Regions from separate parts of the Vreelandella sulfidaeris Esulfide1 genome, predicted to be linked through region 1. Evidence: predicted binding sites of a transcription regulator. Region 1 holds the regulator's gene; the other holds the start of a gene.
What was found. The regulator PhoB, encoded in region 1, activates phosphate uptake and scavenging genes when phosphate is short. The targets are predictions, from matches to a motif close to TGTCATANNNNTGTCANA.
Positions count from the first base shown of each region.

Region 2: a site for PhoB is predicted at 1,961-1,978, ahead of ACW44H_RS03375 (Na/Pi symporter). Genes of this name have one in related genera too.

Region 1 covers NZ_CM133364.1:4,136,049-4,142,038, reverse strand. Annotated here, with positions in the region: gene ACW44H_RS19240 (DUF2238 domain-containing protein) at 7-612, shown strand; gene ACW44H_RS19235 (chorismate--pyruvate lyase family protein) at 781-1,290, shown strand; gene ubiA (4-hydroxybenzoate octaprenyltransferase) at 1,325-2,218, shown strand; gene phoB (phosphate regulon transcriptional regulator PhoB) at 2,340-3,029, shown strand; gene phoR (phosphate regulon sensor histidine kinase PhoR) at 3,032-4,324, shown strand; gene ACW44H_RS19215 (hypothetical protein) at 4,627-4,938, shown strand; gene ACW44H_RS19210 (copper chaperone PCu(A)C) at 5,667-5,990, opposite strand, start outside.
Region 2 covers NZ_CM133364.1:714,186-720,175, forward strand. Annotated here, with positions in the region: gene ACW44H_RS03365 (carboxymuconolactone decarboxylase family protein) at 1-405, shown strand, start outside; gene xseA (exodeoxyribonuclease VII large subunit) at 426-1,766, opposite strand; gene ACW44H_RS03375 (Na/Pi symporter) at 2,011-3,210, shown strand; gene ACW44H_RS03380 (PhoU domain-containing protein) at 3,235-3,921, shown strand; gene guaB (IMP dehydrogenase) at 4,138-5,607, shown strand; gene guaA (glutamine-hydrolyzing GMP synthase) at 5,705-5,990, shown strand, end outside.

The sequences.
Region 1 (5,990 bases):
TTGGTGATGAATTTTTTAACGTCAGAAAAGGCTGCGCTTATTTTTACTGCTTTGTATACGACGGTTTTTTCGGCCTATTTTATCGTCAATTTGAATATTGAATTTCTGGGTTATATCGGGGTGATTGTACTTGTTTTTGCACTGCTTTACGGAACCCTTTATGAAACTCGAATCCCGGCTTCCGTATTGTGGGGCATCTCTGTCTGCGGGCTGCTTCATATGTTGGGAGGGAGCGTTCCAGTAGACGGTGACATACTTTACACGTGGCGGATGGTTCCCCTTTTTGACGGCGGAGGGGAATTTTATATTTTCAAGTATGATCAATTCGTGCATGTCTACCTTTATGCCGTCGTCGCTTTACTGTTTCTTCATTTGCTGAGAAATTATTTGGGTCAGAAACAGCCCCCGCTACTCATCGGCTTTATCGCGCTTATGGCAGCACAGGGCGTGGGCGCGGTAAATGAAATGATCGAGTTTATTGTCGTGTTGTTAGTCCCGGATAATGGGGTTGGTGGCTACTACAACACGCTGCTTGATATTGTTTTCAACTTTATCGGAGCAACCTTAGCTATCACAGGGTTTTATCTTTTTCATGTCAATGCCGAAAAGTAGCAATTGAATGATGGGTAGCCTTTTCTTGTGGAGTGAGTAGCCTGGCTTCCTGCCTTATCTTATGGACTAACATACTGACATTATTCTATGAATCCAGGCTTTAACATATCACTGCGGCAAGCTCCGCTTTTTCAGCGCTGGCGGCCTGTGGCGGCAGCGCGCCCGGCAATGAGTACCTCCTGGTGGCAGTGGGTTGCTTCGACAGATTCATTAACCGCTCGTTTAATGGCTGCTGGTGGTGAAAAACAGTTTCGAGTGCGGCTGCTGTGCCAGGGTGTAGGCTGGCCACGACAAGATGAGGCACGGGCGTTGGGCATTGCCCCTAAGCGTTATGCATGGCTGCGTGAAGTAGCGTTGTGTTTAGATAACACGCCATGGGTGGTGGCGCGCTCGGTCGCCCCGCTAACGCAGGTAAAAGGCCATCGTTTGGAAGGGTTGGGTGAGCGCTCGCTAGGCAGCTGGTTATTTCGTCAGCCAGGTGTAGTGCGTGGGCCGTTGGAGGTCACGTCTCAACCCCTGCCGTTTGCCAGTGTCAGTGTGAAGGGAATAGAGAATAGCTGTGCTTGGGGCCGGCGCTCGGTTTTTCATCACGGCTGTCAACACGGCGGTCTGTCACTATTGGTTCAAGAGTACTTTTCGTGTGCGATGGCGGATGAACTGGATTTGCCTTCGCGCTAGGCTAACGTCTGCATCTTATTTCTGTGAGGTAAACATGGATCGTTCACTGTTACGGCCAAAGGGGTTTGCTCGCGTGTCAGATTTTTTACAGCTGATGCGCCTGAATCGACCCATTGGTACGTGGCTGTTGATGTGGCCGACGCTTTGGGCGCTGTGGTTTGCCAGCGAGGGAGTACCGGGGCGAAATGTGCTGCTCATTTTTGTGGCCGGCGTCTATGTAATGCGTGCTGCTGGCTGTGTGGTGAACGATTATGCGGATCGCCACTTTGACGGCCATGTGAAACGTACTAAACATCGTCCGCTAGCCACCGGCCGTATCAGTGAAACCGAGGCTCAGTTGCTGTTTATTGTTCTGGTAGCCGCTGCGTTTATCCTGGTGCTGTTGACCAATTGGTTTACGGTACTGCTCTCGTTGGGTGGTGTATTGCTGGCGGTTATTTACCCCTTTATGAAGCGCTATACCCACTTTCCACAGGTGGTATTGGGGGCGGCGTTCTCCTGGGCCATTCCGATGGCCTTTGGTGCAGTGCTGGGCTACGTACCGCTGGAAGCATGGCTGCTGTTCTTTGCCAATGTGCTATGGACTGTCGCGTACGACACGCAATACGCCATGGTCGACCGCGACGATGATTTGAAAATTGGTATCAAGTCGACAGCTGTACTGTTTGGAAATGCGGATTGTTTGATGATCGGTTTACTGCAGGTGGCCACGCTAGGATTGCTGGGCTGGGTAGGCTGGCGGGTCGGATTAGGCGGTTTTTTCTGGTTGGGGCTTACCGCCATGGCAGCCACCTTTCTGCACCAGCAGCGCTTGATTTACCAGCGCGACCGGGATCTCTGCTTCCAGGCGTTTCTTAATAACCACTGGTCGGGCCTGCTGATTTTTGCTGGTATCGCGCTAAGTTGGTGGCCTGCAACTGGGCAATAATCACTATTGTCATCTAACTGTCATCAAGACATGGTGTTATCGTCATTGACATGTCATTGAGCTAGTTTCCTTTAGCTAGCTTTCTCTGAACTGGTTTTTTTGAACACCGTGAGGCTCTGGTATGACCGCCAAGACCGTTCTGATTGTCGATGATGAGGCGTCGATTCGCGAGATGATCGCGGTAGCGCTGGAAATGGCTGACTATCGCGTGCTTGAAGCGGATAATGCCCAGGATGCTCATGCCATGGTCGTTGATCACCAGCCCGATTTGCTGCTGCTTGACTGGATGATGCCTGGAACTAGTGGTATTGAGCTGGCTAGACGCTTAAAGCGTGAAGAAACCACCGCTGAGATCCCCATTATCATGCTCACCGCCAAGGGTGAAGAAGATAATAAAATTCAAGGGCTTGAAGCCGGCGCCGATGATTACATCACCAAACCGTTTTCTCCTCGTGAATTGGTGGCACGGCTAAAAGCAGTGCTCCGCCGCGCGACCCCGCGTGGCGTCGAAGACCCGATTGAGATTAACGGCCTGTTGCTTGATCCAGTGAGCCACCGGGTAAGCGCTCACGGCAAAGCGCTGGAAATGGGTCCCACCGAGTATCGTTTGTTGCAGTTTTTTATGACCCATCAAGAGCGTGCCTACACACGCAGCCAACTGCTTGACCAAGTGTGGGGTGGCAATGTGTATGTTGAAGAGCGTACAGTCGATGTGCATATTCGTCGCTTACGAAAAGCGCTAGGCAATGTGCATCAAAGCCTGATTCAAACGGTTCGGGGCACCGGTTACCGTTTCTCTGCACGGGTATAAGTGTGCGTCTATGGAGTCGTGAACTGTGGCGACTAGTGTGGCTAGCCGCGCTGGGCACTTGCTTAGGATGGTTGCTGGGCGCTGCTGGGTTGGGGCTCGCGGCCGGGCTTGCAGTTTGCCTGTTTTACCACCTGCGGCAGCTGCGCGAACTCTACTTGTGGTTAACCCTTCATCCTCACGACGAACCGCCTGCGGCCCGAGGAATGTGGGGCGAACTGTTTGATCGCTTGTACCGCTACCAAAAGAGTCAGCGTATAACTCAAAGCCGACTGCGGGCCACCTTGGCGCGCATCCAAGAGTCGTCTGAAGCGATGCGCGACAGTGTGGTGATGCTTGATAGACATGGTGACCTGGAATGGTGGAACAGCGCTGCAACAGCCATGCTGGGGCTACAAACCGCCCATGACCGTGGTCAGCACATTACCAATCTCCTGCGCGACCCAAGCTTTATCCGCTATTTTAATGCGCGGGACTATAGCGAGCCGCTAACGCTAACGTCGCCGATTGATGAGCGGCAAATCCTGCAGTATCAAATTACTTTGTATGGTGATGATGAAAGGCTGGTAATGGCACGGGATATTACTCGCTTGCATCGCCTAGAGCAGATGCGGCGTGATTTTGTTGCCAACGTATCCCACGAGCTGCGCACTCCTTTAACGGTCCTTTCCGGCTACCTGGAAACCTACACCGATATTGCCGACCAACTGCCTCCGCGTCTTGGAAAGAGCATTCACCAAATGCAAGAACAGACGCAGCGAATGCAAAATTTGGTGAATGATTTATTGCTTCTATCTCGTCTCGAAATTGACCAGGGGGGTAAAGATCATCATCCACTGTCACTGGGTCCTTTACTACAAAGCATTTGTGATGATGCGCTGGCTCTTTCGCATCAGCGACATACCATTACCGTAGCGCTTGAAAGTGATGCATGCTTACTTGGTAGTGAGCAGGAAATCCGTAGTGCGATCTCAAATTTAGCCTTCAACGCCGTTCGCTATACACCGGTGGGAAGCCATATCACAATACGCTGGAAAAAGAGCACTACCGGCGGTGGTTGCATAGACGTTGAAGACAATGGCGAGGGTATTGACCCCGTCCATATCCCCCGACTAACCGAACGTTTCTACCGTGTTGATAAAGGACGTAGCACCGCGACCGGCGGCACCGGTTTAGGCTTGGCGATCGTGAAGCACGTGTTGTTACGTCATGATGCGCAACTGCACGTTGAATCCCACCCCGGCAAAGGCGCACTTTTTCGCTGCATCTTCCCCTCCTCGCGTCTTATCCAATCCTGAGACGGGTTACATCGCATAATTCTTGTAGATGTGTGCAATGTTGGCATGCAAGATTGGTAATACTTTGCGCATGTGTCATTTCTACACATTTTCTACGTTATATTTTAGTTGTTTCGCTTTAAAAAAATAGCTGAATTTTTTATTAAATTGTTGATTATTATATACTTTATTTAATTATTGGTTGATTGGCATAATCACTGCACTATTATGGTTAAGGAAGACGACCGCAGGAAATGCTGGCTACTGGTTAGCCCTTCTTTCTTAACGAAGCAGTATCAAACAGCGATCGGAGGTGGAATATGATGTCCAAGGATTTTCTCAAGAAAGCTGGCATTTTAGGTGTTTCTTTTGGTTTAGTGGCGAGCCCATTAGCCTTTGCTCAAACAGATGAAGACTCTGCTATTGATGAAAACCAAGGTATTACGGTTGAGGAGCAGCCGTTGGATACCCAATCTCATGATAAGGCAGAATCAGGCGACTACGAAGAAAAAGAACTGACGACTGACCATAATACCCAAGGTCCAGATACTGTCGGTGAGCCAAATTCAACAGATGCTAGTGGCGATCAAGAGTACACACCTGAAGAAGTAGTTGAAGAAAATAGCGCTGATTAATTTTTCAATTATTTGATATCAAAGGTTAGTTTTACGATATCCAAGATATGCTTTTTCAATGGATGATGAAGCGATCAAAACAGGAAGTTTTATAGGCAAGGATGGTTTTTAGATTCATGGATGAATCAGTAGGCAATCAAAACGCTAGTGAGGGTAAATTCCAAGGTTGGAGTCCCGCACAAGGAGTGGAAGCTAGTGTTAGTTATTACCTATTCTGATGTCAGGCCCCGCGTAAACGGGGCCTAATTTTTGTTGCCTGCTTTTGCTATCCTCGCTATCCTCGCTATCCCAGTATTTTCTTCTTTCCTTTTCTTTCTCTTTCTTTACCTTTTTACATCCCTTCTCTCTGTTTTCTATAACGATTGCACCGGTTGGTCTAGCTAAGGCTGGCTAGAAATAATGAGCAACTGCGAAGTTTAGGCATACGCATAAATTTTTTAACGCAGCATGAAAGCATTGGACACGTTTTGTAACAAAAACTTGCAATAGGCTGGAGATATGTTACGTTAATGGGGTGGGTGAATCATGCAAATGCATGCCACACATCAGGGATGCACATGGATTCAAGGAATGGATCAAACGACAATCAGAGCGCTAGTCAGGGTTAAATTCCAAGGTTGGAATCCCACAAAAGGAATGGAAGCTAGTGTTAGCCATTGTCATAAATTGTGTTCTTAGACCCTGCCTAGGCGGGGTCTGATTTTTTGTGTCCAGAAGCACAATAGCACTCAGTGATGGTGATGGCCTTCCGCAGCTTCGCTACCTTCTTGGGCACTTTGTACCCAGACTTCGATGTCCACATCACCTTGTTCAGCAAAGGTGAGCGTGAGGGGAAACCGTTCGCCCTCTTTTAGCGGCTCGGCTAATCCAATCAGCATTAAGTGCAAGCCGCCTCCGGGGCGCATGGTAGTGGTCTCCCCGACCTCGACGTGAATCTCGTCCACATGGCGCATCTGCATCATATCGCCGTCCATTTGCATTTCATGCAGTTCAACTGTGTCGCTGGCTGGGCTGCTTGCACCCATCAGGGTAACAGGGGCTGACAAGGCGGT
Region 2 (5,990 bases), 790 kb from region 1:
GCGCTAGGCCCGGCGCTTACCGAAGTGGTGATACTGCGCGCCGGGTTTCGTCTGGGCTCCGCCTACGAGTGGGCACACCACGTTAGCCGCGCGCTGGCGCTGGGGTTTTCTGACGCGCGGATTAACGCTATTCGCGGCGTGCCGCAAAGAAGCATGGGGTTGGACGGTTTGATCATAGAGGCGGTGGATGCGCTATTAGACGAGCATAGGTTGAGCAAGGCGCAGGAGGCGGCGCTGGCGGAAGCGATTGGACGCACCGCCGTGATCGATCTGATCGCGATGGTGGGGTTCTATTCCGTGTTGGGCTACTTGCTGAAAACCTACGACACGCCGATTGATGACGCTATTCAGCAAGAGGCGCAGGAAAACCCAGCGCTATTTTCAATAACGCTGACAGCGAAGTAACTCGAACGCCTTGAGCCGCACTACTTAAAGCGCCGTTTCACCTCTACGCTGAGCCTACCTTCACCCAGCCGCAGTTTGAGCTTCTGTCCGGGCTGGGTATCTTCCGCCCGCCTGATGACCTGACCCTGCTCATCCTGGGCAATGGCATAACCCCGCCCCAACACCGCCAGCGGGCTAACCGCATTCAGTTCCCGCGCGGCGGCTTTCAACCGCGCTTGCTGGCTCTCTAGCTGGCGCTGCATGGCGCTACTTAGGCGGCGATTCAACTGGTTTACCCGTTCACTTTCCGCACGATGCAAGCGCGCCATGTCCTGGCTGGCCAGCCGCCTGCTTAACTGCGTCATCTGCGCTTTTTGCTGGCTGAGCGTTTGCTGCATGGCGCGCTCAAGGCGTTGACTGAGGGTGGTAACGTGCTGGCGCTGACGATTGAGCTGTTCGCCGGGGTGGCGCAGTTTGGCGCGCAGGGTATCCAGGCGCTGGCTGTCGCGCTCTAATCGTGCCTGCATGGCCCGCTGCAAACGGCTGTGTTGATGCTCAAGCTGGCGCTTAAGGGCAGTTTGATCCGGCACTAATCGTTCGGCAGCCGCCGATGGGGTAGGGGCACGCATATCCGCGGCAAAATCAGCAAGCGTTACGTCCACCTCGTGGCCCACCGCCGACATCACCGGCAGGCGCGAATGAAAAATTGCCCGCGCCAAATGCTCGTTATTAAACGCCCACAAGTCTTCCAGGCTGCCGCCGCCGCGGGTAATCAGGATGACATCGCGCTCGGGGTCCAGGCGTGCCTGGCGGTTGAGTAATGCCAGCGCCGATATCATGGCAGGTGCTGCTTCCGCGCCCTGTACCAGCACCGGAATCAGCGTTACATCCGCCAGTGGCCAGCGGGCTTCCAGTACCGCCAGCACATCACGAATCGCCGCCCCGGTGGCGGAGCTTAAAATCAGCAGCTTGCGAGGTGGAAAGGGCAGTGGCCGTGCGTTGGCAAACACGCCTTCGGCGTCCAGCTGGGCTTTTAAGCGCTCAAAGGCCGCCAGCAGCTCGCCCAGGCCCGCGGCTTGAACGGCCTCGGCAATAAGCTGGTAGTCGCCGCGGGGCTCGAACAACGACACTCGTCCGCGCAGCTTGACCTGATCACCATCGCGCATCGGCGCCGACACAAACCGCGCCCGCTGACGAAACAGCGCACAGCGGATCTGCGCACGGTCATCTTTGAGCGTGAAATAGACATGCCCGGACGCCGGGCGGGAAACGTTGGAAAGCTCGCCTTCCACCCACACCTCGCCCACATCTCGTTCTAGCACCTTGCGCGCCTTGAGATTGAGTTCGCTGACTGAGAGGATAGTACTGTTTGAGGCGGTCATGGAGGCAGTTTACATCCAACGCTTGCGGTGCGGTAATCATTGTTAAGGTGCGGTTATTAGACAATGCGCTAACCTGTATCAGCAATGATATTTGTCAAGAGGTTAGTTTTGCGGCCGCGGCGCGAATGTTAATTTTTTTGTGTTCGTCATGGAATTGTCACATAAGCTTGTTACGTTGCTCGCCGACACAAAACTGTCATTAAATCGTCATACATAGATTGTCCACCAACACGGCAGACCACTTATGTCGAATCTCGGCCCTTCAACCGATCGTCCTGCTTTTGCCCGCGATGTGCCTCGTGAGGTGCCCGCTTGGTTGCGCGGTATTTACGCCGGCTTGTGCCTGTACCTGTTCCTGGCAGCGCTTAATGTGCTGGGCGCTGGCCTGGGTGCCTTTGGCAGCGACAGCGACTTGCTAACCCGCGCCTTCGCTCTTGGCGCAAACCCCTTTATCGCTTTGATGGCCGGGCTACTGGTCACCATGGTGGTGCAGAGTTCGTCATTTACTTCGGCGCTAATCGTTACGCTGGTGGCAAGCGGTGAGATGACCCTGGGCACCGCCGTTTTCGCTATCATGGGTGCCAATATTGGCACCGCCGTGACCGGTGTAATCGTCGCCCTGGCCAACGTGCGCATAAAGCGCAACTTCCGACGCTCGTTTACCGCCGCGTTGATGCACGACTTATTCAATATTCTCACGGTCTTGTTGGTGTTCCCTGTGGAGTGGTTGACGGGAATGTTCCATGCGGAAGGCTACGGCATCTTTACTCGCCTGGCCGGTTGGGTGGCTGATTTGATCGGCCTGGAGGAAGTCTCCAAACCTAGTAGCCCCATCAAGGTAATTACTGCCCCCATTGTCGATGTTGCCAGCTGGCTGGGGTCTACCCTAATGCCCAGTGTAGCCGCTGCCGGACTCTTCGTGGCGGGGCTAGGTATGCTGCTGATGTTCACGGCGCTGGTCTTTATGGTGAAGAACTTGCGAGGTGCTCTGCTGCGCCATATGGATGGTCTCTTCCGTACCTATTTCTTCCGTACCGATGCTCGGGCCTACGGCATAGGGTTGGTCTCCACCGTGCTGGTGCAATCGAGCTCAATCACCAGCAGCCTGATGGTGCCATTGGCGGGGGCTGGCGTAGTGCGCCTGCGCCGAGTGCTACCCTTTATGATGGGGGCTAACCTGGGTACCACGATCACCAGTGTTCTGGCGGCCACTGCCAACCCTATCGCCGCAGCGATGACGGTGGCGCTGTTTCACGTTATCTTCAACGTGACCGGTACCCTTATTTGGTGGCCGCTACGGGTGATTCCGCTGCGCATTGCCACTTGGTATGGCCGTTTGGCTGGGCAGAAAATCAGCTATGCCTTCTTGTTCCTGATCGGCGTATTCCTGGTAGTGCCGGTGGTCGGCATTACACTGACCGAATTATTCATGCGCCTGCGCTAAGCGCGGCCAATCGAGGGGTTTCCCATGTTCAAACAGCTTTATAGTGCGCTTACCTCGGAAACCAGCATCGATCAGGCCTACGCGGACCTGACCGAGATGCTAGAGCATGGTGCCTGGATGTTCGCACGTGCCAACGAGGTGCTTTACAGCACAGTGCCCGCCGAAGAAGTACGGCAGCCGCTTTACCAGCGTGATGTTGCGGTCAACGAGCTTGAGCGCTCCATCCGTCGCAAGGTATTACGCCATTTGACCGTCAATCCCGGCCACGATGTGGCCATCTGCCTGGCGCTAATGAGTGTAGCGAAAGACGCCGAACGTATTGGCGATTACTGTAAAAACGTCTTTGAAGTCGGCGCTTTCTATAGTGAAGGCTTTCGTGTGGATCGCTATCAGAAACCTTTGGATAAGATCTCCGAGCGTCTATCGGGACTTTTTAAAGAGTTAATCGAGGCGACGCGTGATTCAAACGAAGCTCAGGCCCATCGTATTATCACTGCCGCCCGAGAAATAGGCGGAACCTGCGATGGCCTCATCGAAGCGCTGTTAGGTGAAGAAGAGGCGGTTGAGTTTCACGAAGCAGTGGCGTACTCGCTGCTGGCTCGCCACTACAAGCGTGTCTCCTCGCATTTGGCCAACATTGCCACTGCGGTAACCGGACGTTTGGAAGATCTGGACTTTCCCAGTGAGGTCGACGACCGCGCGCTAGACTAAGTTTGATAGCCTCAAACAAAAGAGCAGCGTGGCGAATAGGCCGCGGTAAGTTACCTAACCGCTGCCGCGCTACGTTTAACGGACAAGCAGCAACCCCCAGTGGTGCTGCTTGTCTTGTGATATGCAGTCATCACATTGCTGGGATGCCCCTCAAAACGCTATAATAGGAGATTAACCTTTCACGCCCCACTTCCTCTCAATCAGGGTGTTGCCGCTATGCTACGTATGGCCCAAGAAGCACTTACGTTCGATGACGTACTCCTCGTTCCCGGCTTCTCCGACATTCTCCCCAAGGATGTCAGCCTCAAAACCCGCCTGACCCGCAATCTCTCGCTCAATATTCCATTGCTTTCTGCCGCGATGGATACCGTCACCGAAGCGCGACTGGCGATTGCGATGGCCCAGGAAGGGGGCATTGGCATCATTCACAAGAACATGACCATGACCCAGCAGGCCGCTGAGGTGCGTAAGGTCAAAAAGCACGAAAGTGTGATTGTGAAAGACCCGGTGACGGTTAGCCCTAAAGCCAAGCTCGAAGACCTGCTTGCCATGGCGCGTGAAAATGGCTTCTCCGGCTTCCCGGTGGTTGAAGGCGAAACTCTGGTCGGCATTGTGACCGAGCGTGATATGCGCTTCCAGCCCAACCACGGCGACAGCGTTGCGGACATCATGACCCCCCGCGAGCGGTTGATTACTGTCAAAGAAGGTACCGATCTCGAAACCAGCAAAGCCAAGATGCGCGAACACCGCATCGAGAAAATGCTGATCGTCGATGACGAATTCCACCTGCGCGGCCTGGTGACCTTCCAGGATATCGAAAAAGCCCGCACTTACCCGATGGCCGCCAAAGACAGCGACGGTCGTTTGCTGGTGGGCGCAGCGGTCGGCACCGGCCCGGAAACGCCTGACCGCGTAGCGGCACTGGCCGAAGCCGGCGTCGATGTGATTATCGTCGATACCGCCCACGGTCACTCTCAAGGCGTTATCGACCGCGTCCGCTGGATCAAACAGAACTTCCCGGCCATTCAGGTGATTGGCGGCAATATTGCCACCGGTGCCGCTGCCAAAGCGTTGGCCGAAGCGGGTGCGGATGCCGTGAAAGTCGGCATTGGCCCTGGCTCCATCTGCACCACGCGTATTGTGGCGGGTGTGGGCGTACCGCAAATTACCGCGGTTTCCAACGTAGCCGAAGCACTCAAAGAATTCGACATTCCGCTAATTGCCGATGGCGGCATTCGCTTCTCCGGCGATTTGGCCAAAGCGATTGCCGCTGGCGCGAGCGCCGTGATGGTCGGTGGCCTGCTGGCCGGTACCGAAGAAGCGCCGGGTGAAGTCGAGCTTTACCAGGGCCGTACCTACAAAGCCTACCGTGGTATGGGCTCCATGGGCGCCATGTCCCAGAACCAGGGCAGCGCCGACCGCTACTTCCAGGATAAGAGCGAAGGCGCCGAGAAGCTGGTGCCGGAAGGCATTGAAGGCCGCGTACCCTATAAAGGCATGATGGGCGCTATCGTTCACCAACTGATGGGTGGGCTACGTGCCTCCATGGGCTACACCGGCTGCCGCGATGTTCAGGAAATGCGCACCAAGCCGGAGTTTGTACAAATTACCGGCGCTGGCTTTAACGAATCCCACGTTCACGACGTGCAGATCACCAAGGAAGCTCCCAACTACCGGGTGAGCTAACCAGCGTTTTTAGTTAAAACGGCGGCGGGCACAACAGCTCGCCGCTTGCTTTTTGGCCTTACCAGCGGCACCTACACCGCTTAACCGAGACCCCGCCATGAGTGACATTCACGCCCATAAGATTTTGATTCTCGACTTCGGCTCGCAGTACACCCAACTGATCGCCCGCCGCGTTCGTGAGATCGGCGTTTATTCCGAAGTCCGCGCGTTTGATATCACCGAAGAAGAGATCCGCGAGTACAACCCCAACGGCATTATCATGGCCGGTGGGCCGGAATCCGTGACGGAGCTGGACTCCCCGCGTGCGCCGCAGTGCGTGTTTGAAATGGGCCTGCCGGTGTTTGGTATCTGCTACGGCATGCAAACCATGGCCGAGCAGCTGG